2 regions of the Microbacterium sp. CFBP9034 genome follow, and region 2 is predicted to be linked to the other one. Evidence: predicted binding sites of a transcription regulator. Region 2 holds the regulator's gene; the other holds the start of a gene.

Region 1 (15,316 bases), 1.4 Mb from region 2:
TGGCCGGGATCGACACGCTCGCGACGACCGTCGCCGAGCTCAGCACGCGCGTCGCGATGGTGTTCCAGGACCCCGATGCGCAGCTCGTCACCGGCACCCTGCTCGACGAGGTCGCCTTCGGCCCCGAGAACCTGCGGATGCCGGTGGCCCAGGTGCTCGAACGCGCCGAGACCGCGCTGCGACGCGTCGGCCTGTGGGAGCGGCGTTCCGAGAACCCCGACCGGCTCTCGGGCGGCGGGCGGCAGCGGCTCGCGATCGCCTGCGCCCTCGCCATGGGATCGCCGCTGCTCGTGCTGGACGAGCCCACCGCGAACCTCGACCCGCGGGGGATCGAGGAGGTCTACGCCGCCCTCGCCGAGCTCGTCGCGTCGGGGGACCGGGCCATCCTGCTGGTCGAGCACAACCTCGACGCCGCCGTCGGGTTCGTCGACCGCGTGATCGTGCTCGACCAGGACGGCGGGCTCACCGCCGACGGCACCGTGGACGACGTGCTGCGCGGCCGCGCCGACGAACTGCACGACATGGGGGTGTGGCTCCCGGTCTCCACGATCGCGGCGCTGCGGCTTCGTCGCGCCGGGTATGCGCTCGACCCGCTCCCCCTCACTCCCGCCGAGCTTCACGCCGCGCTCGAGGGGGCCGACGCGCCGGGCTCCTCAGTCCCGGTCGCCCCGGCCCCCGCGGACGGTTCCGGCTCGCAGACTCGGAACGACACCCCCGAATCGGATGCCCCGGCCCCCGGCATCCGAATCCATCCCCAGAATCCGATTCCGGCGCCGGAAGGGTCCGCCGCTCCGGCGCCACGAACGGCCGAGGCGTCCGCGCCGCTCATCACCGTCCGGGGCCTCACCCTGCGTCGCGGCCGCACCGAGGTGCTGCTCGACGTGCGACTCGACATCGGCGCCGGCGAGTTCGTCGCAGTCGTCGGAGCCAACGGCGCCGGCAAGACGAGCCTCATCCAGGCGCTCGCCGGGGTCGTGCCGCCCCCGCGCGGAACCGTGCACGTCGACGGGCTGGACGTCGGCCGCTCGGATGCCCGCACCCTGTCGGCGCGCATCGGGTTCGTGTTCCAGAACCCCGAGCACCAGTTCATCGCGCACACCGTGTTCGACGAGGTCGCACACGGTCTGCGCCTGCGGCAGCTGCCCGACGACGAGGTGCACGACCGCACGATGGCCCTGCTCGAGCGCTTCGGACTCGAGGCCAAAGCCCGTACCCACCCCTTCCTCTTGTCGGGCGGACAGAAGCGCCGGCTGTCGGTGGGCACCGCACTCGTGGCCGGCGCCCCGGTGCTCGTGCTCGACGAGCCCACGTTCGGGCAGGACCGCGCCCGGGCCGACGAGCTGCTGCGCCTGCTGCGCGAGCTCAATGACGAGGGCACCACGATCATCGTCGTGACGCACGACATGCAGCTGGTGACCGAGTACGCCCACCGCACCGTGGTGCTGGCGGACGGCCGGGTGCTCGCGGCCGCGCCCACGCCCGACGTCTTCGGCGACACCGCCCTGATCGAGCGCGCCGGCCTGCGGCTGCCGCCGCTCCGGCGAGCGCTGCACGGCCTGGCGCGGCATCCGCAGCTCGCCACCACGGTGCGCCTCGCCGACCTTCCCGCCCCCATCGACGCATCGTGCGACCCGGCCGGGGGTGGCGCATGACCGCGACCGGGCCCCTGACTGCCGCGCAGGCCGTTCACACGACGCTCGACCCGTACGCGCAGCGCGTCCACGCGTCGCCGGTGCGGTTCCTGTACGCGCTCAATCCGCTGGCGAAGCTCGCTGCACCGCTGCCCGCGATGGTGCTGCTGGTCTTCGTGCGGGATGCCGCGACCCCGGTCGCGTTCCTGGTGCTGAGCTACGCGATCCTCCTGGTGGGGGTGAGCTTCACCCGGCGCCTGGCCGGACTGCTGCTGCTCGCGCTGCCCGCGGGCGCCCTCCTCATCGGTCTCGGCTTCTCGCTGTGGACCGAGGCGTCGCGCGTCGACCAGTCGGTCGTCGTGCTGCAGCTGGGCTCGTGGACGCTCTACGGCGGCGCGCTCGCAATCGGACTGGCGACCGGCCTGCGCATCGCGGCGATCGTCGCCCTGACCCTGATCGCCGGGCTCTCGACGACGGGCCCCGACCTGGTCCGGGCCACCGTGCAGCAGCTGCGCGTGCCGTACCGCATCGGCTACACCGCGCTGGCGGCCTTCCGGTTCGTGCCGAGGTTCGGGCACGAGCTCGAGGTGATCCGGCAGGCGCATCGGGTGCGCGGCGCGCACGGCGGTCGCGGACCGTTCGCCGCGATCGCGCGGTGGTTCGGCTACGTCGTCCCCCTCATGGCCGGCGCCATCCGCCATGCCGAGCGCGTCGCCCTGGCGATGGACGCGCGGGCATTCGGCGCCCACCCCGACCGCACCGAGCGTCACCTCGTGCCGTTCCGTGCCCGCGACGTGGTGTTCATCGCGCTCTTCTGGGTCGCGTCCGCCGCGTTGTTCTGGATCTTCTTCCCCTGGGGCATCGCATGAGCCGCGTCCCCTTCACCCCTCGACCCCCGGAGGACCCATGGCGCTCGCCAGCAGACTCGTGAAGCCCGAGACCCAGGGCCTGGTGCACCTGACCGTGCTTCGAAGCGAACGGCTCTCGCCGCATTGGATGCGCGTCACCCTCGGCGGCGCCGAGATCGACGCCTTCCGTCCCCTCGGCTACGACCAGTGGTTCCGGCTCTTCCTTCCGCTCGGCGGCGACGAGGGGCTCGAGCGCCTCCCCGCCAAGGCCAACAAGCTGTTCGGCTACCTCCGGTACCTGCGCATCCCCGACGGCGTCCGGCCCGTCATGCGCAACTACACGGTGCGCGCCTTCCGCCCCGCGACGGACGAAGCGGATGCCGAGCTCGACGTCGACTTCGTCCTCCACGGCTCGCCGGAAGACGGCACGGCCGGTCCGGCGTCGCGCTGGGCGCAGACGTGCGAGCCCGGCGAGAGCGTCGTGCTCATCGACGAGGGTCTCGCCTTCAACCCCGAGCGCGGCACCGACCGCGTCGTGCTCGTGGCCGACGAGACCGGTCTGCCCGCGATCGCCAGGGTGTGCGCGTCGCTCCCCTCCCACGCGTCGGGACTCGCGATCGTCGAGGTCCCGTCCGCCGAGGACGCCCTCGAGTTCGAGCACCCCGCGGGCGTGACGGTTCGGTGGATCGTGCGCGACCACGACGTCAAGCCCGGAACGCCCGCCCTGCAGGCACTGCGCGAGGCTTCGCTTCCGGATGCCCCGTTCCACGCCTACATCGTCGGCGAGCAGGCGCTGCCCACCGAGGCGCGCCGGCACCTGGTGACCGACCGCGGAGTGCCGAAGGATCTTGTGAGCTTCTGCGGGTACTGGCGGGTCGGCGCGGCGTCCCCGACGCCCAAGGCGCAGGCCGCGAACGCAGAGGCCCACGCGTGAGCCGCGTCACCACCTCGTTCCTGCTGACGTGCGCCGCGATCGGCGTCGCCGGCGGGATCCTGCTCTGGGCCGCGGGCTGGGTGTCGTCCGTGCTCTTCGTGACGGTGCCGTTCGCCTCGGTCGCGGTGGCCGGGCTGTGGCTGCTGCCGGCCACGGTCGCACTGCGACTGCTCGAGCGACCGCTGGCCGGCATCCTCGTCGGAGTGCTGTCGGGCCTCGTGGTGTTCCCGTGGCTCGGCGCCGCGATCTGGTGGGCGGTGTTCGCCGAGATCCCGTTCATGCTCGGCCTGTACCGGTACTGGAAGACCTGGCAGTTCTACGCCGGCGCCCTGTTCGTCGGCATCGTGTATCCGTTCGCCGCCGCGGCGTCGTTCGACCTCGCCACCATGCCGCTCTGGGCCGTCGTGGCGTTCTTCGCGCTCACGATCGCGAGCTGCGTCGCGGGCGTGGGCCTCGGCATCCTGATCGCCGACCGGCTGAAGCGCGCAGGCGTCGCCAAGCTCGCGCGGCGTCGTGGTCTGGCGACTCGTGGCCTCGGCCGCGGCGACGGGCCCGCCGGCCAGCACTGAGCCCGGGCTGGGGGGTTGGTGTCCGCGCGTTCCGGCGCGGCTCCTGCCGGGGTGAGGGCGCCGTTTCGGCCCGGGGTCGCGGCACGGCTTCCGCCGGGGTCAGGCCGCCGGTTCTGCCCGGCGTCCCGGCGCGGCTCCTGCCCGGGTCCCCGGCGCGGTTTCTGCCGGGGTCAGGGCGCCGTTCGGCCCGGGGTCCCGGCGCGGCTCCTGCCCGGGTCAGGGCGCCGTCTCGGCCCAGGGTCCCGGCGCGGCTCCTGCCCGGGTCAGGGCGCCGTTTCGGCCCAGGGTCCCGGCGCGGCTCCTGCCCGGGTCAGGAGATCTGCCGCAGTCAGGACCGAAACGGCTCAATCCGTCCTGAACAGGGCAGATCCCCTGAGCTCGGCGACCCGACCGTGCGCCGGTTCTGCCCGGGGTCCCGGCGCGGCTCCTGCCCGGGTCAGGAGATCTGCCCCAGTCAGGACCGAAACGGCTCAATCCGTCCTGAACAGGGCAGATCCCCTGAGCTCGGCGACCCGACCGCGCGCCGGTTCTCGCGTGCAGACGTGTCGGCTCCGGTCGGGATACCAACCAAAGGTTCTTTCACCAGTGGCACGCGACCCTCGCAACTCCCGGCTCCTTCTGGAATCGTTGGGCCGTGTCGTCATCCCCCGTCGTCGAGGTCCGGTTGGCTCGCGACGCGGAGCTGGAGCACACCGTCCAGCTGCGATGGCTCTGGACCCGGGAGACCGGCGACGATCCCCCGGTCGATGAGGCGGCGTACGTGAAGGCGGCCGCGGAGTGGGCGCGCGCCCATGCCGCCACCCATCTGCCGCACATCGCCCTCGACGCCGACGGCACCATCGTCGGAATGGCGTGGCTGGCGCTGACCCCGCGCGTTGCGACGACGCGCAGCCTCGATCGGTGGTCGGGCGACCTGCAGTCCTGTTACGTGCTTCCCGAGCTGCGAGGCGCCGGGATCGGCGGCCGGCTGGTTCGCGCGGTGCTCGCGACGGCCCGCGACCGCGGCGCCGAGCACGTCACCGTGCATGCCTCGCCGGCCTCCGCGCGCCTGTACGAACGCAACGGCTTCCGGACCAGCGGTCGACTTCTCTGGGCGGATGTCGCCGTCGAAGGCGGCTAGAGAGTCCGAGCGATCACCTGCACCGGCCGGGCTTCCCGGGTCAGGAGATCCGCCCGCATCAGGCCCGGATGGGTGGATTCGATCCTGAGCACGGCAGATCCCCTGAGCCGGGGCGGTGGCAACCGAAGCGAGGAAGCGGAGAACCGTCGGCGATCCGGCGTGGTCCGAAGATCGGCCGCCGCGGCGATCGACCGAAGTCAGGAATTCCGCCCGCATCAGGACCGAATCGGCCGAATCCATCCTGAGCACGGCAGATCCCCTGAGCCCGGCCGACGCACCCGAGCCCGGCCGACGCACCCGAGCCCGGCCGACGCACCCGAGCCCGGCCCGCGCACTGTCAGCCCACCCGGCGCACGGCACCCGGCACCCGGCGCCCGGCACGCGCCACCCGGCGACCCGTCCACAGCACCCCGGGCGACCGTCCTGCCCGTGGCCTAGTGTCATCACCATGGCCACGACGGCGACGGCGTATCTCACGGGGTTCGGCCGCTACCTCCCGGGCGATCCGGTCGACAACGACGGGATCGCGGCCCGACTCGGCGGCGACGACCCGGTCACGGAACGCATCCGGCGCCGCATCCTCGAGTCCAACGGCATCCGCCGCCGCCACCACGCGCTCGACGAGCACGGCGAGCCGACCGAGCTCAACGAGGAGCTCGCCGTCAAGGCGCTCCAGGCCGCCCTCGACGACCGAGGGATACCCGCCGACGATCTGCGCATGCTGGCCTGCGCGACGACCATGGGCGATGTGCTCGTGCCGGGCTTCGCGTCGATGGTGCACGGCCGTCTGGGCGGCGGCCCGATGCAGCTGCTGTCCGCGTCGGGCGTCTGCGCGTCGAGCCTGGCCGCGCTCGATGCCGCGGTCAGCAAGATCCGCCTCGGCGACCATCCGGTGGCGGCGGTCGTCGGGTCGGAGCTGCCGAGCCGGAGCCTGCGCCAGCGTCGCTTCGACGGCATCCGGGCCGGCATGGACTCGCACTTCCTCCGCTGGATGCTGTCCGATGGCGCGGGCGCCGTCGTCGTGGAGTTCCAGCCGCATCCGACGAAGCCCTCGCTGCGCGTGGACTGGGTGCGCCAGGTCTCCCTCGCCCACGAGCACGACGTGTGCATGCGCGCCGGCATGGCCGGTGCCGAGCCGTCGCTCGGCAGCACGTGGCAGGACGTGGGAATCGACGAGGCCGAACGCCGCGGGATGTTCGTGCTGCGGCAGGACGTGAGCATGCTCGACGACCTCGCCGACGCCGGCATCCGCCAGTTCGAGGAGCTCGTCGACATCGGCCTGGTCGACGTCCATCACCTCGACCACGTGGTCTGCCACTACAGCACCAACATGTTCCGCGACGTCGCGTTCGACGCACTGCGACGCCGCATCCCGACGCTCGACACCGACCGCTGGTTCTCCAATCTCGAGACGCGCGGCAACACCGGGTCGGCGAGCATCTTCATCGCCCTCGAAGAGGCGTGGAGCGCCGGCCGCTTCGCCCCGGGCGAGACCGTGCTGCTCGCCGTGCCCGAGTCCGGACGATTCTCGTTCGCCTTCGCCCACCTCACCGTGGTCGCCCCATCCGATTTCTCAGGAGCAGTGACATGACGACAACCTCGACGACCGTTCCCGCCGATGCCGTGCCCGCAGCAGCGGCCACCGTCTCCGACCGCCTGGCCGAAGTCTGGACCGAGCTCGAAGAGCACCTGTCGCGTGTGCCCCTCCTGAACCGGCTGGCCGACGGCACGGTGACCCTGGAGGACTACAAGCGCCTGCTGTTCAACCTCCGCCAGCAGGTCGTCGACGGCTCCCCGTGGATCTCGCGGGCCGCATCCAGCTTCGACATCGAGCACTTCGAGCTGCGCGCGGCGGCGATCCGCCACGCCGAGGAGGAGCATCGCGACTACCTCATGATCGAGCGCGACTATGTGGCGATCGGCGGCTCGCTCGCCGAGCTGCGCAGCGGCCGGAAGAACGTCGGCTCCGAGGCCTTGTCCGGCTACATGTTCCACTACGCCGGGCAGCCGAATCCGGTGGGGCTGCTCGGCGCCATGTTCATCATCGAAGGTCTGGGCGCCAGGCGCGCCGCCGGCTGGGCCGCCCGCTTCCAGGAGGTGCTCGGGCTCGCCGACAATCAGGTGCACTTCATGCAGTACCACCAGCAGGCCGACAGTGCGCACACGGGCGACCTCGACGCGATCCTCACCTCGGGGATGATCGACGACGCAGCCGCCGACGACATCGTCCGCTGCGCCCAGGTCGTCGCCCGGCTGTACGCCCTTCAGCTCGAGGAACTGGACCGCTGACATGGCGGCGCCACGGCCCTCGCTGCCGGAGTTCGTCCGCTCCGACCCGAGCATGTGGGAGGCGGTCTACGCCGACCCGTCCGTCCCGCTCGATCGCGCGCTGGTGCGACAGATCATCGACGACCAGCGACGCCTGTCGCGGCGCTGGCTCTACCCGATCGCGCGGGTCTTCTCGCGCGTGCTCGTCGCGCTGATCTCGATCGTCAAGCGGGTCCTGCCGTTCCGATGGATGCCACTGGCCACGATGGACTTCCTGTGCGTGTGGTTCCTCCGGCGGTTCGTCTCACCTGACGCCGTCGAGCTGCTCATCCGGCACTTCGTCGTCGAGACGAATCTCGTCAACTTCATCATCCGCAACACTCCCGTGGACATGGCCCCGGTGACCCTGCGGCCCGAGACGCTGGCGGGACTCGGGGACTCCGCCGTCGTCGAGCACGACGTCAACGTGTACGACGTGCTCATCGCGCTCGACAAGGTGCCGCTGACCCGGCCCGAGACCCTCGACTTCGCCCAGCTCGACATCCCGCGCCTCGACGCGGAGCGCGGCCGGCGGCGGTTCATCCGCCTCGACATCCAGACCGCGCTGTGCTTCATGAACATCCCGTTCTCGATGGCGCTCACGGTCGAGGAGTATCGCCGCGCCGTGCACTCGATCCGCTTCGACGACTCGTTCCTCGAGATCCTCGCGCTGGTCTGCGACGACGAGACCTTCCGCCACTGGAAGCTCGGCGGCGTGAGCCTCTGGATGGACTCGAACGTGGACGTGCCGCGGATGGTCTACCGTCACGCGCTGGTGTGCGAGTACGCGCATGCCCGCCTGGTGAAGCTCGCCGGCGGCGCCTATCCGCGCCAGACCCCCGCCGCCTTCGACTGACGGTGCCGGCTGCCGCCGGAGGAGACGACGGATGCCGCGCCCCGAGCCCCGCGAGGGGTCTGGGACGCGGCATCCGTCACAGGTCGTCCTAGCGCTTGCCGGCGATCTGACGGCCGACGATCTCGCGCATGATCTCGTTCGTGCCGCCGTAGATGCGGTGCACCCGGGCGTCGAGGAGCGCCTTCGCGATGGGGTACTCGGTGATGTACCCGTAGCCGCCGTGCAGCTGCACGCACGTGTCGAGGATCTCCCACTCGCGCTCGGTGGTCCACAGCTTCACCTTGGCGGCCTCCTCGGCCGACAGCTTGCCGTCCTTGTAGGCCAGCAGCGCGCGGTCGAGGTACGCCCACATGACGTCGACCGTGGTGGCGACATCCGCCAGCTTGAAGCGGGTGTTCTGGAAGTCGATGATCCGCTCGCCGAAGGCCTCGCGGCTCTTGGTGTACTCCAGCGTCCACGCGAGTCCGGCCTGCGCGGCGGCTCCGGCGGCGATGCCGATCGACAGGCGCTCCAGCGGGAGGTTCATCATGAGCTGGATGAAGCCCTGGCCCTCCTTGCCGCTGATGAGGTTCTCCTCGGGCACGAACACGTCGCTGAACGACAGCTCGGCGGTGTCGTGGCCGTGCGAGCCCATCTTGTGCAGCTTCTTGCCGTGGTCGAAGCCCTCCATGCCGTTCTCGACGATGACGAGGCTGAAGGCGTCCGGGCGGTTGCCCTCGCCGGTCTTGACGAACGTCACGACGATGTCGGCGGTCTTGCCGCTCGAGATGAAGGTCTTCGCGCCGTTGACCAGGTAGCCGCCGTCGACCTTCTTGGCCGTCGTCTTGATGCCTCGCAGGTCGCTGCCGGCACCGGGCTCGGTCATCGCGAGAGCGCCGAGGATCTCACCGGTCGCCATGCGTGGGAGCCACTTCTCCTTCTGCTCCTGCGTGCCCATGTGCACGATGTAGGGCACGGCGAGGTCGTCCTGGATGCCGAAGGCACCGGCGAGGGAGCCCGCGCCCGCGGCGATGACCTCTTCGTTGACGATCGTGCGGAAGCGGAAGTCCTGGAGCATCCCGGCGCCGCCGAACTCCTCGGGGACCGACAGGCCGATGAGCCCCGACTCGCCGGCGGCGAGCATGGTCGCCCGGTCGATCTCTCCGTCGGCATCCCACTGCGCGATCTTCTCGATCGTCGCGTAGCGCTTGATGAACTCCTTGACGACGTCGCGGAACGCCTCGTGGTCCTCGTCGTAGATGTCGCGCTCCATGTGTGCGCCTTCCTCTCGTCTTCGAGCGTCTCGCCAGGCGGCCGGTCGCTGTCGACCCCGCCGGGCGGCCCCTGTCGATCATAGCGGGTGCAACACTTCCATACCGGGCGGTATGTGAGATCCGGTCCTAAGGAACCTGGAACCGGGTCCCGTGCTTTGTGGGATGCCTCAATCTGCCTGCGCGGGGCCGCCGGCGACCCCGCGCGAGGCGTCAGCCGAGGTACGCGGGAGCCGGGGCGAGCCCGAAGAACTCCTCGAGGGTGCGCCAGCCGCCGTCGTGATACGCGCGGGCGAGCTCCGGACCGATGAAGCGCAGATGCCACGGCTCGGGGAGATATCCGGTCACGCCGGTGGCGCCCTCGACGTACCGGACGATCCAGCCGTGCTCCCACGCGTGCTCCGCGACCCACGCCCCCTGGCTCGTCGCCGCGAGGTCGTCGAGCGTGCTGCAGCCGCCGGAGCACGCCACGACGTCGCCGGTCAGTCCCGACTGATGCTCGCTGAAACCGGGCCGCGCGCTCACCAGGTCGGCCTGCTGAGCGCCCTTCGAGTCGACCTGCCTGCCGTACGAGCCCTGCTGGGTCTCATACGAGCGGAAGCCGCTCTCGAGCGCGAGCTCGCCGACACCGGCTTCGCGCGCCGCGGTGACGAGCGACGTGAGAGCGGATGCCGCATCCGCGCGCAGCGAGCCGCCTTCGAGACTGCGCACCCCGTCGGGCATCATCAGGCCCGACGGCCGGTAGTCGATCGGGTCGTAGGGTCGCGCCTTGTTGATGACGGCCCAGATCCTCGTCGGGTCGTCGAGGTCGACGCACGGCGCATCACCGCCGACCACGGCGGCGCGGAACGCCTCACCGCCCCCCGCGGCGACGACGGCGCTCTCGTCCTGATGCTTCTCGACGGCGGTCATGAACTCCGGGTCGGCGCAGATGTCGGCCGACACCGGCGTCTGCGCCACCTTCGGCACCGGCAGCGCGGTCGCCGTCGGGGGTGCGACCGCCATGCGCGCCACCGCATCCGCGCTCGGGTCCTCGACGCCCGTGGCGCCGGTGACGAGTGCGGTCACCGCGGCCGTCGAGCCGAGCAGAAGCGCACCGCCGAGCGCGAGCACCACGGCGACGCCGACCCGGGTCAGACGCCGTGGCCGCACGTGGCGGGCGGGAGGGCCCTCGTTCCCGCCGGCCTCGATCGCCTGCGCGCGCGCCGCCCGGCGGGCGCTGTGCCGACGGTCGGGCCGGCGAGCGCGGCGACTGCCTCGCACCCGCTGCTGCGGCGCCGTCGACGGCCGGGCCGGAGGGGCGGCAGGAGTGGCGGCGAACCCGCTCGGGAGCGACGCCGGCCGGGCGACGTGGACCTCGGGGGGGAGCGCGAGCGCGGGGACGTCCTCGGGAAGGAGAAACGGAGGCTCGGCCGGAGCCGTCGCACCCGGCTGCACCTCCGGCGCGCGACCGTCGGCCCCCTCGCGCATCGCTCTGGCGGCGCGACGAGTCGTCGGGGTTTCAGGCGAATCGGGCGCCGTCACACCCCCATTGTCGCCCGTGCGCCGGGCGTGCGGAAATGACGGGACGCGGATCACGTCCGTGTTCGATGCTCTCGAGCGTCCGCTTGACAGGTTATCGAACATCTGTTCCCATAGTCCTATGCGTTGGCAGGGTCAGGAACTGGGAGTGGCGGATGCCGCGGCCCTGCCGGGCCTCGAGCACCTCAACGGCCTCGTGCGATCCGTGACGACCCCCGACTTCGCGGGGGTCACCTTTCACGAGGTGCTCTGCAGGACCGCCCTCAACCATGTGCCCGGGGCATCCGCCATGCCGTTCGACTGGACGGTGAACCCCTACCGCGGCTGCAGCCATGCGTGCGTGTACTGCTTCGCCCGTGGCACGCACGAGTATCTCGAACTCGATGCCGGCCGCGACTTCGACACCCAGGTCATCGTCAAGATCAACGTCGCCGAGGTGCTCGAGAAGGAGCTGCGCCGCGGCACGTGGTCGCACCAGCCGGTCATGCTCGGCACGAACACCGATCCCTATCAGCGCGCAGAGGGCCGGTACAAGCTCATGCCCGGCGTCGTCGGTGCGCTGACCGAGTCGGGCACGCCGTTCTCGATCCTCACCAAGGGCACGCTCCTACGACGGGACCTCCCGCTGCTGACCGATGCCGCGAGATCGGTGCGCGTATCGATCGCCATGTCGATCGCGGTCTTCGACGACGCCCTGCAGCATCTCATCGAGCCCGGCACGCCCACCACGACGGCCCGACTCGACACGGTCCGCGCCGCGACCGATGCCGGCTTCCCTGTCACCGTGTTCCTGATGCCGATCCTCCCCCACCTCACAGACTCGATCGCCGCGATCGACGACGCGCTGGTGCGCATCAAGGCGGCCGGCGCGACGCGCGTGGTCTACGGCGCGCTGCATCTGCGCCCCGGCGCGAAGCAGTGGTTCATGCAATGGCTCGAGCAAGAGCATCCCGAGCTGGTCTCGTCCTATCTCGGCCTGTACCCGGGGGCCTCCACCAACGCACCGAAGGCCTACCGGGCGTGGCTCGCGAAGCGCGTTCGTCCGCTCCTTCGCGTACACGGGTTGGACGGGCGAGCCGAAGACGACCACCCCCGCGGCACGCCGGTGTCGGGCCTGGCCGCCCGCGCCGAAGCGCGCGCCGCCGGCGTGGTCACGACGTCGCGAGGTCGGGCCGCAGCGGCATCGGCCGCCCAGCCGTCGCTGTTCTGACGCGCACGCGATCAGGCGGCGTCCGCGGCCTCGGCGGTGGCCACGCGCGGCACCTCACGGATGGCCGGCGGCGCGATGAACTCCAGGACCGCGTCGAGGAAGGGATCGGACTCGAGGATGCGGTTGTGACCGAAGCCGCGGGTCGTCACGGCGCGTGCCCCGCCATTGGCAGCCCGGATGCGGGATAGCTCGCCGTAGGGAACCATCCGATCGGCCTCGTCATGCACAGCGAGCAGGGCGACGCCGGCGGGCAGCGGACGCCTCACCGGCGACAGCCGGCCGAACGGATCGGCCTCGCCGGGGAAGTAGCGCCGCGCGAACCGCTCTCGCAGCGCCGCGGACGTGGGGTCGCCGTAGCCGAGCATGCCCTGGAACTGCGACAGGAGGAGGTCGGCATCGGCGGGAGCCGCCACCGTGATCACGTGGTCCGCCTGGACGCCATCGGCGCCCGCGACCAGCGCCGCCAGCCCGCCGAAGGAGTGGCCGACGACCGCGTGGAACCGCCCGTGCCGCTGCTGCAGCTCGGTGAGCGCATCGATCCAGTCGACGAGATACGTGCGGCGGCCCGAGGAGTCACCGTGCGCCGGCGCGTCGAACGCGACGACTCGGAGGCCCTCGGCGGTCAGCTCGCGCACGAGCGCAGCGAACTGGCTCGCTCGGCCGGTCCACCCGTGGGCGAGCACGACGACGTCGGTGCCGTGACCCCACTCGTAGGCGACCACGCCCGGGCCGCTGCGCTGGATTCCGGGGATGCGGAGCGTGGAGCGACGCGCCTGCCACATCGTGGCCTGCTCGCCCGCGCCGACGGGCCGCGGCCGGGAGACATGGCCGAAGAGCGGCAGAGCCACGGCGGCACCCCAGCGCGGCGAGACGGCGCCCGCGGCGCGCACCGCGACTCCTGCGGTCGAGAGTGCGAGATCCATGGCGGCTCCTGACTTCCGGCGAGAAATACGTACGATCGTGCGTATGAATACGAACGATCGTACGGTAACCTTATCCGGTGATGCAAGAGCAGCTGGACGGACGGCGCGCGCGGGGCGATGAGTCCCGGCGCGCGATCCTCGCCCACGCGATCGACATCGCGTCGGTCGATGGCTTGGACGGCCTCACGATCGGTCGATTGGCGGATGCCGCGGGCCACAGCAAGAGCGGGGTCGCAACTCTCTTCGGTTCGAAGGAGCAGCTGCAGCTCGCCACCGTCACGGCCGCGCGCGAGGTGTTCGTCGAGCGCGTCATCGCCCCCGCGCGGGTTCGCTCCGAGCGGGGGCTGTCCCGCGTCAGCGCCCTCATCTCATCGTGGCTCGAGTACTCCGATGAGCGGGTCTTCCGCGGGGGGTGCTTCTTCGCCGCCGCCTCGGTCGAGTACGACGCGAAGCCGGGTCCGGTCCGTGACGCGGTCATCAGCGCGTCGTCGGACTGGGAGGACTACCTGTCGCTGTCGATCGAGCACGCCATGACCGCCGGTGAGCTGCCGGGCCTCGACGACGCGCGCCAGCTCACGTTCGAGATCGTGTCGTTCCTCGAAGCCGCCAACACCCGCTCCCTGATGTACGGGAGCGCCGCGCCGTACGACCGCGCCGCCACGGCGCTGCGCTCGCGCCTGTCGGGCCTCGGCGCCGATCCGGCGCGCGTCGCGGAGATCGGCCGCGTGCCCACGGCCTCCTGACGCGGACGAGCGCGCCCCCGGGTGGGGACGCGCTCGTCGTGTCGGCCGCTGGTCAGCGCGTCCAGGGACCGTTCTTGGCGCCGGGCTGCTGGTCGCGAGTCCACCACTGGGCGGTGTAGGTCACGCCCTCGTGCACCACCTGGTCGCCCTTGAGATAGATCCGGTCGGCGAACCAGGCCTGGACGGTGTCCGGATCGAGGCCGCACGCCGTGAGCGTGCTCCACGGTCCGCGGGTCGAGGCGCCGGGCACGTCGCCCTTCGCGTACCACTGGGCCTCGAACACGCGTCCGTCGAGGAAGACCAGCTCGCCGCCGCGGTACGTCGTCTGCGCGTTCCACGGGGTGGCGGCGGCATCCGGAGTCTGCGCGCACAGCAGGGCGGGTGCACCGGCCACCGGGCCCGGCGCGGCGGCGCGGAGCACCTCGGCGGATGCCGTCGACAGGTCGCCCGCGACGTCGTTGCCGACCTCCCAGAAGTCGACGCCGCCGAGGCCCTTGCCGATCGCCCACGCGGTCTTCTCGGCGACCGCCAGCTCGTCGTCGAACGACCAGAACTCGCGCGTCGCCGGGTCGTAGCCCCAGGTCGCATTGAAGTCGCCGTCCGCGGTGTACTCGTGGTGGATCTCGAGGTCGCGCTCCTTGAGCTGATCCCACGTGATCTGGGTGAGTCCACCGCCCGAGAGAGTCCACGGCTGCGGCTCGGCATCGCGCCAGCCCTGCCCGTACGCGGCGAGCCCCAGGTTGAGCTGCGCCGGGTCGACGCCCGCCGAGACGTAGGAGTTCACGACCGTGTCGAGGCCCAGCCCCCAGTTGTGTGCGGGATCGCCGTAGACGTTGCCTTGGTGGCCGGTCTCGGCGGTCCACGATCCCCAGAGGTCGTAACCCTGCAGGTTCGCGTAGTCGAGGTATTCGAAGAGCTCGGGCGAGTTCCATCCCCCTGCCGCGATCTGGGTCGGACCTGCCGGCAGGAAGGCCGAGAGCTCGTAGTCGTCGCCGGTCTCGGCCTCGACGGCGTCGAGCTGCGCCCGGAACTCCTTGACGAATGCGAGGAAGTTCGCCTTGTCGTTCACGGGGTCGACGCTGTTGCCGATCTCCTGGGCCCAGTCCGGCGCGCCGGGCCACTCCCAGTCGAGGTCGAAGCCGTCGAAGATGCCCGCGGCCGCGCCGGGGCCGCCCCGTCCTCCGATGACGGGGAGGTCGCCGCGGATGTACAGGTCGATGCACGACTCCACGAGCGTCGAGCGCAGCTCGGGCGTCGCGACGGCTTTGGAGAACGACTTCGACCACGACCAGCCGCCGAGCGACACATTGACCTTCAGGTCGGGGTAGAGCCGCTTCAGCTGGCGCAGCTGGTTGAAGTTGCCGGCGAGCTTCTGCTTCTTGGTGTCGCCGATGCCCAGCACCG
Region 2 (15,316 bases):
GTCCTCGCCCTCCACGAGACGCTCCGACGCCTCGCCGACGTCCGCCCGCGGTTCATCTCCGTGACGTACGGCGCCGGCGGCTCGACCGGTGGCCCGTCCCTCGAGCTCCTCCGCTTCATCCTGCGCGAGACGTCGGTGGCGCCCCTGGCCCACCTGACGTGCGTCGGCAGCACCTACGCCGGCGCGAACGCGCTCATCCGGGAGTTCCTCGACGCCGGTGTGACGAGCTTCCTCGCGCTGCGCGGCGACCCGCCCGCCGGTGTCGCGGAGGGCGAGGCCTTCCTCGGAGATCTCGAGAGCTCCGCGCAGCTGGTGCAGCTCATCGACCGCGTCCAGGCCGAGCGGGCTCCGTACACGGAGGCCGCGATCCCCGGCGTCCCCGGAGCGGCCCGTGTCGAGGCGCGCACGAAGGTCGACATCGCGGTGGCGGCCTTCCCCAACGGACACCCCCGGTCGCGGCATCCGCGCGAGCACATCGACGCACTGCTGGCGAAGCAGGCCGCCGGCGCGACGCTCGCGATCACCCAGCTCTTCTTCCACGCCGACGACTACCTGGCCTTCGTCCAGCGATCGCGCGACGCCGGGGTGAGCATCCCGATCCTGCCGGGCATCATGCCGATCACCTCACCGTCGCGCCTGCGCCGTGTGCTCGAGTTGAGCGGCGAGGAGCTGCCCGCCGAGCTCGCGATCGCCCTCGAGGTCGAGCCGACTCCCGAAGGCCAGCGGGCGCTCGGCATCGCCTACGCCGCAGAGCTCGCCCGCGATGTCGTCGCCGGGGGAGCACCCGGCGTCCACCTGTACGCCTTCAACAACCATGACACGGTGCTCGCGGTGCTCCGCGACGCCGGGATCCTCACCCACCCCCTCCAGAAGGAAGCCGCACGATGACCGAATCCACTCCCGACTTCCCCCGCGGCACGATCCTCGGCTACCCGCGCATCGGGCGCCGGCGCGAGCTGAAGCGCGCCGTCGAGTCGCACTGGACGGCGCGCACCGACGAGCAGACGCTCGAGGCGACCGCCGCAGACCTCCGCCGCGCCACGCGGGAGCGGCTGGCCGAACTCGGCCTCGGCCGCACCGACTCGTCGATCCCCGAGTCGTTCTCCTACTACGACCAGGTGCTCGACGCCGCGGTGGCCGTCGGCGCGCTGCCCGAGCGCTTCGCCGATCTGCGCGACGAGGACGGCACCGTCGGCCTGGGCGCGTACTTCACCGCGGCGCGCGGCGCCGGCGAGAACGCCCCGCTCGAGATGACCAAGTGGTTCGACACGAACTACCACTACCTCGTTCCCGAGATCGGCCCTGAGACCGTCTTCGCCCTCTCGAGCGACCGGTTCTCCCGTCAGGTGGCCGAGGCCAAGGCGGACGGCTTCACCGTGCGCCCGGTCGTCGTCGGACCCGTCACGCTTCTCGCGCTGGCGAAGGCGACGGATGCCGCGCCCGAGGGATTCGACCCGCTCAGCCGGCTGGACGACCTGCTGCCGGTGTACGTCGAGCTGCTCGCGTCGCTGCGCGCCGCCGGCGCCGAGTGGGTGCAGCTCGACGAGCCTGCCCTCGTGAGCGAGAGCCTTCCGGCGACGACGACCGCGCTCGCGGAGGCCGCCACCCGCGCCTACGCCGTGCTCGGCGGAGCCGCCGACCGTCCGGCGATCCTGGTGACCGCCGGCTACGCGCAGCTCTCCACGGAGGCGTGGACGGCCCTCGCCGCCGCCCCCGTCGAGGCCCTCGCGATCGACCTCACGCGCGGCTCGCTGCCGGCGCCGGCCGCAGGCCTCGAGGGCAAGACCGTCGTGGGCGGGGTCATCGACGGACGCAACATCTGGCGCGGCGACCTCGCCGGCGCCTGGGAGAAGCTCGACGCCCTCGGCGCCCTGGGCGCCGCCGCGGTGGCGGCCGGCACCTCGACCTCGCTGCAGCACGTGCCGCACGACGTCGAGGACGAGAGCGAGCTCGACCCGCGTCTGGTGTCGTGGCTCGCATTCGCGGACCAGAAGACGACGCAGGTCGTCACGCTCGCTCGCGGGCTCGCGGACGGCCGCGACGCCATCGAGAGCGAGGTGGCTGCGGCATCCGCTGCCCTGGCCGACCGTCGCAGCGCGCCGGGTGTGAGCGACGGGGCCGTGCGCGAGCGCGCCGCCGCCCTCACCGCCGCCGACTTCGACCGCGGCGACTACGAGGCCCGGGTCGCCGCGCAGGACGAGGCGCTCGGCCTTCCGGTGCTGCCGACGACGACCATCGGCTCGTTCCCCCAGACCGGTGACATCCGCCGCGCCCGTGCCCGGCACGGCAAGGGCGAGATCACGACCGAGGAGTACGAGCAGTTCCTCCGCGATGAGATCGCGCGCGTCGTCACGCTGCAGGAGGACCTCGGCCTCGACGTCCTGGTGCACGGCGAGGCGGAGCGCAACGACATGGTGCAGTACTTCGCGGAGAACCTCGATGGCTTCGCGGTGACGCAGAACGGCTGGGTGCAGTCGTACGGCTCGCGCGCGACGCGTCCGTCGCTGCTGTGGGGCGACGTCTCGCGCCCGGCTCCCATCACGGTGGCATGGTCGACGTTCGCCCAGTCGCTCACCGAGAAGCCCATGAAGGGCATGCTCACGGGCCCGGTCACGATCCTCGCGTGGTCGTTCGTGCGCGACGACCAGCCGCTCGCCGACACCGCCAACCAGGTCGCACTCGCCCTGCGGGACGAGATCGCGGATCTCGAGGCCGCGGGCATCGGCGTCATCCAGGTCGACGAGCCGGCGCTGCGCGAGCTGCTGCCGCTCAAGAAGGGCGACCAGCCCGCGTACCTCGAGTGGTCGGTCGGCTCGTTCCGCCTGTCGACCGCGGGTGCCACCGACGCGACGCAGGTGCACACGCACCTCTGCTACTCGGAGTTCGACGTGGTGATCGACGCCATCGCGGCCCTCGACGCCGACGTCACCTCGATCGAGGCGGCCCGGAGCCGTGGCGAGGTCATCGGCGACATCGCCGAGTCCGGCTTCTCCCACGGCGTCGGACCGGGTGTCTACGACATCCACTCGCCGCGTGTGCCCTCGGTCTCCGAGGTCGCCGAGCTGCTCGAGCGCGCCGCGACCGAGCTGCCGCTGCGCCAGGTGTGGGTCAACCCCGACTGCGGGCTCAAGACCCGCGGCTATGACGAGACGGTGGAGTCGCTCCGCAACATCATCGAGGCGACGCGCTCGATCCGCGACAAGGTCGGCGCCGCCGTCTAGGCCTTCGGGCCCTTCTCGGAGTCGGATGCCGCGACCACGACGGTCGTGGCATCCGACGTCCCGACAGGCTCGATCTCGATGACCTCGTCCGCCGCGATGCCGGTCTCCTCGGCAGCGGCGTGCTCGTCGGCGCGTCGCTGCAGGAGCTCGAGGATCCACGCCACGCCGAACGCGACCACGAGGACCAGCACGATGTCGCCGATCGACAGCGGACGCAGCGCGAACAGCCACAGGACGGCGAGTACGGCGATCACCGTGCGCACCAGCACGCGGTAGCGCGCGAGCCAGGCGCCGAAGCCGCCGGTGTCGAGCCCTCGCGAGGCCAGCTGGCGCCGAGCGGCGGAGTTCATCCCGCGCACCGCGCTGCGGGTTCCCTGGGCGGGCCTGGTGCCGCCCATGGCCCAGCCGAGCAGCGCGACGAACAAGCCGAGCACCGAGAGGACCACGGCGGTCTGGGTCATCGCGCCGACGAGCTGGCCGTAGATGACATCGAGGGCCGACGGCGAGAGGCCCAGCTCACCTGCGGCGATCTGCACGGCCGTGTTCCCGATCGAGAGGGTGGCGGCGAGGGCGCCGGCCCCGATCGCCAGGCCGAGCCCGGTGCCGAGCACCGCGGTGCTGCGCCGGCGCGCGATGGCGATGCCGAGCCCGAAGAGCGCGAGGGTGATGACGGGCAGCCACCAGCCGAGCGTCGTCGCGAGGGCGTAGCCGGTGCGGATCATCGCGAGGTTGTCGCCCTTTCCGATGATCACGACACGATCCACGGCAGGGATGAGCTGCGCCGCGTTCACGCCGTTGTCGGTCAGGCGCTGCTTCACCGTCTCGACGATGGCTCCCAGCTGGATGCCGACGCCGTCGTCGGTGCGGACGACGAGTCCGCCGCCGTCGGAGGTGGCCGCCGTGGTGAGAGCGCGGTGCGCGGCGCGGGTGGCGGTCGCCCAGACGTCGGAGAAGGCGTCCGAGACGACGACACGCGTGACCGCCTCGTGCACCAGGTTCTCGAGGCCGTCGGCGGCGGGCGCCTGCAGCATCTCGAGCGCCTTCGCCGCACGGGACGGCATGCCGTCGATGTCGGCCAGGCCAGTGAACACGGACTTCGTGAGCTCGTGGAAGTCGACCTGCGCGTTGACCGCGTCCATGGTCTCGTCGACGACGAGCGCCTGCACAGCGGGGTCGTCGACCAGCGGCGCGAGGGTCGCCACGAAGGCGTCCTCCTCAACCAGCTGCACACGCGCCCATGCGCCGACGATCGACACCGGCACGAGGATCGCGGCGATGACGATGCACAGCGCGGAGACCGGCGCCCGCCATCGCCCGCCGCTGGGACGAGACTTCGGGGGCGGCGTCGCTTCCGCCAGTCGCGCGTTCTCGGCCTCGAGTGCGCGGATCCGGTCTTCCAGTGCCAGTGCGCCCGCCGTGTCGATGTCGCTCATGGCGCTCATTCTGGCCGACACCGGCGCCGTTGGGGGAAGGATCACCCGCGACGGGTGATCAGACGGCGCGCAGAACCGCCACGATCTTGCCCAGCACGACCGCTTCGTCGCCCAGGATCGGCTCGAACGCCGAGTTGCGGGGGAGCAGCCAGGTGTGGCCGTCGCGCTGGCGGAACGTCTTGACCGTCGCCTCGCCGTCGAGCATCGCCGCCACGATGTCGCCGTTGTCGGCAGTCGGCTGCGAGCGGACCACGACCCAGTCGCCGTCGCAGATCGCGGCGTCGATCATCGATTCGCCGGAGACCTTGAGCATGAACAGGTCGCCCTTGCCGACGAGCTGCCGGGGGAGCGGGAAGATCTCCTCGACCTGCTGCTCCGCGGTGATCGGCACCCCTGCTGCGATGCGACCGACGAGCGGGACGAGGGCGGCGTCGCCGACGGAGGGGCCGGAGTCGGCGGGGTTCTCGGTCGCCGTGCCCGGCAGGTCGATCAGGACCTCCATCGCGCGGGTCTTGCCGGCGTCGCGCCGGAGGTAGCCGCTCAGCTCGAGCTGATTGAGCTGGTGCGTGACGCTCGAGAGCGACTTGAGCCCGACGGCGTCGCCGATCTCGCGCATGCTCGGCGGATAGCCGTGACGCGCGATCGACCGCTGGATGACCTCGAGGATCGCCAGCTGCTTGTCGCTCAGGCTCTTGCGTCGCCGCGTCTGCGGCCTCTCGCGCCCGGTCGCGTCGCTCATGTCCGGCTCCTGTCTCGCCGCCCTCGTGCGTCGAGGGGTGCAGCGGTCTTCGAATGTCGGAGGCCCGTGGTGGGGTTCTCGTATCGAAACCGTATCCGGATTCGATCCTCGAACGGGGCATCGCGACCGCGTGTCGCGTTCGAGGGATCGGCACCAGACCCGGCCCTTGACATCATAAAGCATCGAAGATAGCTTCGGTACAGAGGTTCGCATCCCCCACTCCCGGCCGAGTGGCGGGTGCGAATCTCTCCCCACAGGAGGAGCAGACCATGACCGCGATCGGCCTCACCACGCCGGCTCTCACGAGCAGCGCCTTCACCCGCCGCGCCCCCTCCACCCGCCTGCGCATGACCGTGCGGGGTCGACGCGTTCTCGCCTCCCTCGCGGCGCTGCCCGCAGTGATCGCCGTCGGCATCGCCGTCATCAGCGGCGGGAGTGCGCTGGCCTCACGCGACGCCGGCGCTCCCGCCGACTCCTTCACGACGATCACCGTGTCCTCCGGCGAATCGCTGTGGTCCATCGCCGAGTCGGTGGCACCCCACGACGACCCGCGCGACGTCGTCGACGCGATCGTGCGGCTCAACGCGCTCGACTCGGTGACCGTCCAGGCAGGCCAGAGCCTCTCGATTCCGGCGCAATACTCGCCGGATCACTGATCCCGCGCCTCTAGCATGGGAGGGGTGAGTCCCCGCCTCGAAGACCTTCCCCTGCGTGACGACCTCCGTGGGATGACGCCTTACGGCGCACCACAGGCCTCGTTGCCTGTCGCATTGAACGTCAACGAGAACACGCATCCGGTGCCGGAGAACGTGGCCGACGACATCATGGACTCGATCGCCCTCGCTCTGCGGGACGTCAATCGCTACCCCGATCGCGAGTTCACCGCCCTCCGCGAAGGATTCGCGGAGTACCTCGGGCATGGCCTGGTGCGCGAGCAGATCTGGGCCGCGAACGGCTCGAACGAGGTGCTGCAGCACGTCCTGCAGGCCTTCGCGGGCCCCGGACGGACGGCGTTCGGCTTCGGTCCGACGTACTCGATGTACCCGCTGCTGGCCCGCGCCACCGGCGCCTCGTGGATCTCCGGCACCCGGGCGCCGGACTACACGATCGACGCGGAGGACGCGGCGTCCCAGATCGCGGATGCCGCGCCCGATGTGGTCTTCCTGTGCTCTCCCAACAACCCCACCGGAACGCCGCTCACCCTCGACGTGATCGAGGCCGTGTACGAGGCGACCGAGGGCGTGGTGGTGGTCGATGAGGCCTATCACGAGTTCGCGCCGCGCGACGAGCGGTCGGCCCTGACGCTGCTGCCCGGCCGCGAGCGGCTGGTGGTGTCGCGCACCATGAGCAAGGCGTTCGCGTTCGCCGGCGCGCGCGTCGGCTACCTCGCGGCCGACCCCGCCGTGATCGACGCTCTTCGCCTGGTGCGCCTGCCCTATCACCTGAGCAGCCTCACCCAGGCCGCCGCCACCGCGGCCCTGCGGCACGCGCCCACGATGCTGCGGATGGTCGACGAGATCGTCGCCCAGCGCGACCGGATCACCGCGACCACCGAGGCGCTGGGCTACACACCGCACGACACGTGGACCAACTTCGTCCTCTTCGGCGGCGTCGCCGATCCCGCCGCCACCTGGCAGGGCCTCTACGACCGAGGCGTGCTCATCCGCGACGTCGGCATCCCGCAGCACCTCCGCGTCACCGCGGGCACCGAGGAGGAGACCACCTCGTTCCTCGACGCACTGGCCTCGATAGAATCGGATTCATGAGCTCCGCAGCGCGCACCGCGTCCCTTCGACGCTCGACGAGCGAGTCCACCGTCGAACTCGAGCTCGACCTCGACGGCAGCGGCCGAAGCCGCATCGACACCACGGTGCCGTTCTTCGACCACCTCCTGACGGCATTCGCGAAGCACTCGCTCACCGACCTGACCGTGCGCGCGTCGGGCGACACCGACATCGACGCCCACCACACCGTCGAGGACATCTCCATCGTCCTCGGGCAGGCCATCCGCGAGGCGCTCGGCGACAAGTCGGGCATCTCGCGCTACGGCGACGCGCTCGTGCCCCTCGACGAAGCCCTCGCGCAGGCGGTCGTCGACATCAGCGGCCGGCCCTACCTCGTGCACACCGGCGAGCCGGCCGGGTTCGAGCACCACCTCATCGGCGGTCACTTCACGGGTTCCCTCGTGCGCCACACCTTCGAGGCCATCACCTTCAATGCCGCGCTGACCGTGCACGTCCGCGTCATCTCCGGCCGCGATCCGCACCACATCGCCGAGGCCGAATACAAGGCGTTCGCGCGGGCGTTCCGTCAGGCCAAGGCACTCGACCCGCTGGTCGACGGCATCCCCAGCACGAAGGGCGCTCTGTGAGCTCGAGACCCGTCGTCGCGGTCCTCGACTACGGATCGGGCAACGTCCACTCGGCGGTGAAGGCGCTCGACGCCGCCGGGGCCGACGCACGCCTCACCTCCGACCGCGCGCTGGTGCTCGAGGCCGACGGACTCGTGGTCCCCGGCGTCGGGGCCTACCGCGCCGTGATGGAGGCGCTGCGCGCCAGTCGCGGCGACGAGCTCATCGGGCGCCGCCTGGCCGGCGGGCGGCCGGTGCTCGGCATCTGCGTGGGGATGCAGGTGCTCTTCGAGCGCGGCGTCGAGCGCGGCGTCGACACCGAAGGCCTCGGCGAGTGGCCGGGCGTCGTGACCGAGCTCGATGCACCAGTGCTGCCCCACATGGGCTGGAACACGGTCGAGCCCGGCGAGGGCTCGCGGCTGTTCGCGGGCATCGAGGACGAGCGCTTCTACTTCGTCCACTCGTTCGGCGCGCAGAAGTGGCTGCTCGACGTGCAGCCGCCGTTCCCCGAGCCCACCCTCACCTGGTGCGACTACGGCCGCCCGTTCCTGGCCGCCGTCGAGAACGGCCCGCTGTCGGCGACGCAGTTCCACCCCGAGAAATCGGGGGATGCCGGCATCCGCCTCCTGTCGAATTGGATCGACGGGCTCGGCAGGGCTACCCTCTGAACTCGTGCCGTCTGCGGGAACTCTTCCCTCCCGAGACCTTCCTGCACGAGGAGCCATGAACGATTTCGCCTCTACGCCCGAGCTGATCCTGCTGCCTGCCGTCGACGTCGCCGACGGCAAGGCCGTGCGCCTGACACAGGGTGAGGCGGGCACCGAGACCAGCTACGGCGACCCCGTCGACGCAGCGCTCGACTTCGCCCGCCAGGGCGCGCAGTGGATCCACCTCGTCGACCTCGACGCCGCGTTCGGTCGCGGCAGCAACGCCGGGATCCTCCGCAAGGTCATCAGGCAGGTCAAGGGCGTGCAGGTCGAGCTCTCCGGCGGCATCCGCGACGACCGCACCCTCGAGGCGGCGTTGGAGAGCGGTGCCGCGCGCATCAACCTCGGCACCGCCGCGCTCGAGAACCCGGAGTGGGCGGCGGACGTGATCGGCCGCTACGGCGACGTCATCGCCGTCGGGCTCGATGTGCGCGGCACCACGCTCGCCGCGCGCGGCTGGACCCGCGAGGGCGGCGACCTGTGGACGGTGCTCGATCGCCTCGAGAACGCCGGATGCAGCCGCTACGTCGTCACCGACGTCACGAAGGACGGCACCCTCCAGGGTCCGAACGTCGAGCTTCTCCGCGAGATGACCGCGCGCACCCCGAAGCCGGTCGTCGCCTCGGGCGGCGTCTCGAGCCTCGACGACATCATCGCCCTCCGCGATCTCGTGCCACTCGGCGTCGAAGGGGTCATCGTCGGCAAGGCGCTGTATGCGGGAGCCTTCACGCTCGCCGAGGCCCTGGATGTCGCCGGACACTGACCCGCACGCCGACTCCGCGGGCGTCCCGTGGGAGGGCCGGGGCTTTCACGCAAACCCCCACTCGGGCGACGACGGGACGGCCGACCCGGCGCTGCTCGCCGCGCTGACCGCATTCCGCGCGGGTGAGGGTGATCAGGCCGCCGTGGTGGACGCCTATCGCTCCGCCCGGCTGCTCATCCCGCTGATCGCCGAGAAAGGCGATGAGGGCGTGGGCCCGCACGGACTCGCGGTCGACAAGACGCAGGAGCTCTCCATCGTCACGGTGGCCGCGCCCGACGGTCGTCGGGTCCTGCCGGTGTTCACGTCGGTCGAGGCGATGGGGCGGTGGGATGCCTCGGCCCGCCCGGTGCCCGCCGACGGCCCGCGGACGGCGGTCGCGGCATCCGCCGACGACACGGACCTCATCGTCATCGACCCCGGCTCTCCCACGGAGTTCGTGATCCGGCGCCCCGCGGTGTGGGCGATCGGGCAGGGAGAGCCGTGGGAGCCGAGCTTCACCTCGCCCGAGGTGTTCGCGGGGCTGCAGCAGAGCATCGGCGGTGAACTCGCGGTGATCGACCTCTCGGTCGAACCGGGGGATCCCGACGCCCGGCTTCGCGGTCCGGAGCTGATCGTGCGCCTCGAGCTCATCCACGGGCTCGAAAAGGAAGAGCTCGACGCGGTGCTCTCCCGGCTCGCGACCCGCTGGGCGGCCGATCACCGGATCGCGGTGCTCGTGGACTCGCTGACGGTCAAGCTCGTCCGCGCCTGACGGCAGGTATCTGCCAGGCCCCACCGGTCCTCCTCTCCGCCGACGGCGTCGGCTCGCGGTCTTGCGACGGTCGCCACGACGGCGGAGGATCGGCTCCGGGGAGGTTGCCATGGACGACGACGGCATGACAGAGCAGTACCACCGGGCGCTCGACGCCGCCCACCGTCACGCACTGAGCTGGGTGGACACGGTGGCGGAGCGGCCGATCCGCCCGGATCTAGACGTCGACGGGATCCTGGGACGGCTCCTGCGCGAGCTGCCGGACGAAGGCGCCGACGCGGCTGCGGTGGTCGACGAGCTGGCCGAGGCATCCGCTCCCGGGCTGATGGCCATGGGGTCGCCGCGCTTCTACGGGTTCGTCATCGGCGGCACCTATCCGGCGGCCCTGGCGGCGGACTGGCTCGTGTCGACCTGGGATCAGAACACGGGCTCCCGGCAGCCCACCCCGGCCACGGCCGCGGTGGAGGAGGTGGCGGCAGCGTGGCTGCTCGAACTGCTCGGGCTGCCGGCGGGGAGCGGTGTGGGGTTCGCCACGGGCGCGACGAGCGCAAACCTGTCGTGCCTGGTGGTGGGCCGCGATGCCGTGCTGCGTGCGCGGGGCTACGACCCCGTGTCGGACATCTCACAGGCACCGCGCGTCCGCTTCCTCGCGGGAGACGCCGTGCACACCTCGGTGGTGCTGGCCGGGCGCGTCGCCGGCCTCGGCGCCCCGACGACCGTCGGCGCGGACCGCGAAGGTCGCATCGACGTCGCCGGGCTGGAGCGCGCCCTCGCGGCGGGCGACGCCCCGACCGTCGTCGCGCTCCAGGCCGGGGACGTGCACTCGGGCGCCTTCGACGACTTCCCGGCCGCGATCGCCGTGGCACGCGCCGCGGGCGCGTGGGTCCACATCGACGGCGCCTTCGGGCTCTGGGCGGCGGCCAGTCCGAGGCTGCGGCACCTGACGCGCGGACTCGCCGATGCGGACTCCTGGGCGACCGACGCCCACAAGACCCTGAACGTCCCCTACGACTGCGGAGTCTCGATCGTGCGCGACGAAGCGGCGATGGCGGCCTCCCTGGGCGCCCATGCCGCCTACCTGCCCGCCGTCGCGAGCATCTCCGACCCCTACGACCGCGTGCCGGAGCTGTCGCGCCGGGCCCGCGGGGTGCCGGTGTGGGCGGCGCTGCGCTCGCTCGGACGCGGGGGCGTCGTCGCACTGGTCGACGGTCTCGCGGAGGCCGCGACCGGCCTCGCCGACGGATTCCGCGGGATCCCCGGGCTCGAGGTGATCAACGACGTCGTGTTCACGCAGGTGTGCCTGGCGTCGGCCGATGACGCCGCCACGGCGGTACTGGGGGAGTGGCTGCGCGATGAGGGGACGGTATGGGCGTCCTCATCGACATGGCGGGGCCGCACCGTCGTGCGGTTCGCGGTCAGCAATCACCAGACGGATGCCGCGGCCGTCCGCCGCACTGTCGATGCGGTGGCGCGCGGCGCGGCCGCCGTCGGCATCGCGGCTCCAGCGCCGTCGGTCAGTTGACCGGGCCCGTCCACTTCTCGCCCGGCCCCTTGCCGATCGGGTCGGGGATGACAGAGGCCTCGCGGAACGCGAGCTGAAGCGAGCGCAGTCCGTCACGCAGCGAGCGGGCGTGCATGTCGCTGATCTCGGGGGCGCCGGCCGTGATGAGTCCGGCGAGGGCGTTGATGAGCTTCCGCGCCTCGTCGAGGTCGGTCTGGGTGGCCGGATCGTCGGCGAGGCCCACCTTGACGGCGGCGGCGCTCATGAGGTGGACGGCGGCCGTGGTGATCACCTCGACGGCGGGAACATCGGCGATGTCGCGCGTCGCGGCGGACGCGGCGCGCTCCTGCTCCTCCCAGCGGGAGTGGCGGTGGTCATCGGATGCCGGAATCGTCGTCACGCGTTTCTCTCTGTTAGACTGTTGCGGGCTTCGGTGTGTTCTGCACCGAACCGAAAGAGGATCACATCCCACCCGCGCTTGCCGTTCCAGGCTACCGGGTCAAGCACTCCGCCCCGACCGTTCTGCGGCCGGGGTAGCCGCTCGCGAGCGGACCGGGTGCGGAAAGCCGGCGTTCGAGCGCCGTGCGGGTGGAGTGAGAATCTTCGCCCACGACACACCCGTGTCGTGGTGGCCTCCACCGCACGAAGGAGCTCCGCATCAGCGATCCCCGCACCAACGACCGCATCCGCGTCCCCGAGGTCCGCCTCGTAGGACCCGCGGGTGAACAGGTCGGCGTCGTCCGCATCGAGGTGGCACTGCGCCTGGCCCAGGAGGCCGACCTCGATCTCGTCGAGGTGGCCCCGAACTCGAAGCCCCCCGTGGTAAAGATCATGGACTACGGGAAGTTCAAGTACGAGGCTGCGCAGAAGGCCAAGGAAGCGCGTCGCAATCAGGCGAACACCGTCCTCAAAGAGGTCCGGTTCCGTCTGAAGATCGAGGCCCACGACTACATAACCAAGCTCAAGCGCGCCGAGGGCTTCCTGCAGTCGGGCGACAAGGTCAAGGCCATGATCCTGTTCCGCGGCCGCGAGCAGTCCCGCCCCGAGCAGGGTGTGCGTCTGCTGCGCAAGTTCGCCGAGGACGTCGCCGAGTTCGGGACGGTCGAGTCGAACCCCACCATCGACGGTCGCAACATGGTCATGGTGGTCGCCCCGCACAAGAACAAGTCCGAGGTGAAGACCGAGCAGAACGCCGCGCGCGCCGCCAACAAGGAGGCGGCTCGCTCCGCCCGCGGCGGCTCCGCATCCGATGAGGCCGACGAGGCCGCAGCGGATTCCGAGCCGGCCACCGCCGAATAGGCCCCCACAGACTCCCGCACCGCGGGACACCGACTCCCGCTCCGGCGGGGACACCGACTCCCGCTCCGGCGGGAAGTGAAACGAAGGAAGAAGAGATGCCGAAGCAGAAGACCCACTCGGGTGCCAAGAAGCGCTTCAAGGTCACCGGCAGCGGCAAGCTGATGAAGCAGCAGGCCGGTATGCGCCACAACCTCGAGGGCAAGTCGAGCCGTCGCACCCGTCGCCTCAACCAGGAGCAGGTCCTGGCCCCGGGTGATGCCAAGCAGGCCAAGAAGCTCCTCGGTCTCTGAGCACCGACGCACGAATAGGAACCAAACGAAATGGCTAGAGTCAAGCGGGCGGTAAACGCCCACAAGAAGCGTCGCGTCATCCTCGAGCGCGCGTCCGGTTACCGCGGACAGCGTTCGCGCCTGTACCGCAAGGCGAAGGAGCAGGTCACCCACTCGCTCGTCTACGCGTACCGCGACCGTCGCAAGCGCAAGGGCGACTTCCGCCGTCTGTGGATCCAGCGCATCAACGCTGCGAGCCGCCAGAACGGCATCACGTACAACCGCTTCATCCAGGGCCTCGGCCTCGCGGGCGTCCAGGTCGACCGTCGCATGCTCGCCGACCTCGCGGTGAACGACGCGGCGACGTTCGCCTCGCTCGTCGAGACCGCCAAGAAGGCACTCCCCGAGAACGTCAACGCTCCCAAGAGCGCCTGACACCGGCATCCGGTTCACGAGAGGGCGTCCTCCTTCAGGAGGGCGCCCTTTTCGCGCACCCGCCGCGCGGAGGATCCGCACGCGCGACCCTAGACTGAGCCTGTGCTCGAGAACCCTCGCTCTCCGCGTGTTCGCGCCGTCGCGAAGCTGACGAAGCGCAGCGCCCGGCAGGAGACCGGACTGTTCCTGCTCGAAGGCCCGCAGGCGGCCCGGGAGGCGCTCAATTACCGCCCCGACACGCTCGTCGAGGTCTTTGCGACTCCGACCGCGATGGAGCGTCACGCCGATGTGCGGGACGCCGCGCGCGACGCCGGCATCGAGGTGGTCTTCACCACCGAGGCCGTGCTCGACGCCATGGCCGACACCGTGACCCCGCAGGGCATCGTCGCGGTCGCCCGGCAGTCGCCGACGTCGATGCGCGACATCTTCGCCGCCTCGCCACGGCTCGTCGCGATCTGCGAGGAGGTGCGAGACCCGGGCAATCTCGGCACGATCATCCGGGCAGCGGATGCCGCCGGCGCCGACGCCGTCGTGCTCACGGGCCGCACCGTCGACCCGTACAACCCGAAGGTCGTGCGAGCCACCACCGGATCGCTCTTCCACCTGCCGGTCGCCGTCGGCGTCGACCTGTCGACCGCGGTCGAGAAGGCCCGGGCTGCCGGCATCCGGGTGATCGCGGCCGATGTCGGGGGCGGCGACTTCCTCGCCTCGCGCGACCTCCTCGCGGAGCCCACCGCCTGGCTCTTCGGCAATGAGGCGCGGGGCCTCGACGACGAGGCGCTCGCGCTCGCCGACATGTCGCTCCGGCTGCCGATCTACGGTGCTGCGGAGTCGCTCAACCTCGCGACGGCGGCCAGCGTCTGCCTGTACGAAACCGCGTTCGCCCAGCGTGCCTCGGCGTGAGCGGCGTCCGTTCCGGTGCTGTTACAACACGGTAAAGACCGCCGCGTCCACTGGCCGTGGGGCGCGCGACCGCTCTAGGGTGGCGCTATGACGACGCCCGATGACAGTGCGCCGAAGACGTCGAACATCAGTGTTCGACGCGGCGAATCCCTGGTCGAGATCACCGATGTCCAGAAGCACTACGGCGAGTTCCAGGCGCTGAAGGACATCAACATGACGGTCAACCGCGGCGAGGTGGTCGTCGTGATCGGACCTTCGGGATCGGGCAAGTCGACGCTGTGCCGCACGATCAACCGGCTCGAGACGATCACGAGCGGCACGATCACGATCGACGGCAAGGAGCTCCCCAAGGAGGGGAAGGAGCTGGCGGCGCTGCGCGCGGACGTCGGCATGGTCTTCCAGTCGTTCAACCTCTTCGCGCACCTGACGATCCTCGACAACGTCACCCTCGGCCCACTCAAGGTCAAGGGCATGAAGAAGGCCGATGCGGAGAAGCTGGGCAGACAGCTCCTCGATCGCGTCGGCGTCGGCCAGCAGGCCGGCAAGCTCCCGGCACAGCTCTCGGGCGGACAGCAGCAGCGCGTCGCCATCGCACGGGCGCTCGCGATGCAGCCCAAGCTGATGCTGTTCGACGAGCCGACCAGCGCGCTGGACCCCGAGATGATCAACGAGGTGCTCGACGTCATGGTCGGCCTCGCCCAGGACGGCATGACGATGATCGTGGTCACCCACGAGATGGGCTTCGCTCGCAAGGCGGCCGACCGCGTCGTGTTCATGTCCGACGGGCAGATCGTCGAGGAGGCGACACCGGAGGAGTTCTTCACGAACCCGAAGAGCGATCGTGCGAAGGACTTCCTCTCGAAGCTCCTCACCCATTGACCCTGACCGACCCTCGCAACCCCGGGAGGGAATGAAGCACCACCGCACGACTACTCCGCACGACCC

What was found. Region 2 encodes LexA, which represses DNA repair genes until DNA is damaged. Its sites were predicted from a motif close to TCGAACANNTGTTCGA; they were not measured.
Region 1: SOM19_RS00645 (Rv2578c family radical SAM protein) is a predicted target of LexA. The motif match lies at 11,134-11,149, and genes of this name have one in related genera.

The regions. Positions count from the first base shown of each region.
Region 1 covers NZ_JAXCWC010000001.1:145,106-160,421, forward strand. The annotation lists gene SOM19_RS00595 (ABC transporter ATP-binding protein) at 1-1,652, shown strand, start outside; gene SOM19_RS00600 (energy-coupling factor transporter transmembrane component T) at 1,649-2,500, shown strand; gene SOM19_RS00605 (siderophore-interacting protein) at 2,538-3,413, shown strand; gene SOM19_RS00610 (ECF transporter S component) at 3,410-3,982, shown strand; gene SOM19_RS00615 (GNAT family N-acetyltransferase) at 4,617-5,102, shown strand; gene SOM19_RS00620 (3-oxoacyl-[acyl-carrier-protein] synthase III C-terminal domain-containing protein) at 5,551-6,693, shown strand; gene SOM19_RS00625 (iron-containing redox enzyme family protein) at 6,690-7,391, shown strand; gene SOM19_RS00630 (DUF6999 family protein) at 7,393-8,265, shown strand; gene SOM19_RS00635 (acyl-CoA dehydrogenase family protein) at 8,354-9,517, opposite strand; gene SOM19_RS00640 (M15 family metallopeptidase) at 9,729-11,039, opposite strand; gene SOM19_RS00645 (Rv2578c family radical SAM protein) at 11,158-12,246, shown strand; gene SOM19_RS00650 (alpha/beta fold hydrolase) at 12,258-13,169, opposite strand; gene SOM19_RS00655 (TetR/AcrR family transcriptional regulator) at 13,250-13,912, shown strand; gene SOM19_RS00660 (glycosyl hydrolase family 18 protein) at 13,965-15,316, opposite strand, start outside.
Region 2 covers NZ_JAXCWC010000001.1:1,579,462-1,594,777, forward strand. The annotation lists gene SOM19_RS07105 (methylenetetrahydrofolate reductase) at 1-888, shown strand, start outside; gene metE (5-methyltetrahydropteroyltriglutamate--homocysteine S-methyltransferase) at 885-3,221, shown strand; gene SOM19_RS07115 (hypothetical protein) at 3,218-4,654, opposite strand; gene lexA (transcriptional repressor LexA) at 4,713-5,393, opposite strand; gene SOM19_RS07125 (LysM peptidoglycan-binding domain-containing protein) at 5,663-6,049, shown strand; gene SOM19_RS07130 (histidinol-phosphate transaminase) at 6,122-7,159, shown strand; gene hisB (imidazoleglycerol-phosphate dehydratase HisB) at 7,156-7,764, shown strand; gene hisH (imidazole glycerol phosphate synthase subunit HisH) at 7,761-8,411, shown strand; gene priA (bifunctional 1-(5-phosphoribosyl)-5-((5-phosphoribosylamino)methylideneamino)imidazole-4-carboxamide isomerase/phosphoribosylanthranilate isomerase PriA) at 8,467-9,213, shown strand; gene SOM19_RS07150 (SseB family protein) at 9,197-9,964, shown strand; gene SOM19_RS07155 (pyridoxal phosphate-dependent decarboxylase family protein) at 10,074-11,486, shown strand; gene SOM19_RS07160 (DUF1844 domain-containing protein) at 11,479-11,865, opposite strand; gene infC (translation initiation factor IF-3) at 12,123-12,764, shown strand; gene rpmI (50S ribosomal protein L35) at 12,860-13,054, shown strand; gene rplT (50S ribosomal protein L20) at 13,085-13,468, shown strand; gene SOM19_RS07180 (TrmH family RNA methyltransferase) at 13,571-14,371, shown strand; gene SOM19_RS07185 (amino acid ABC transporter ATP-binding protein) at 14,459-15,250, shown strand.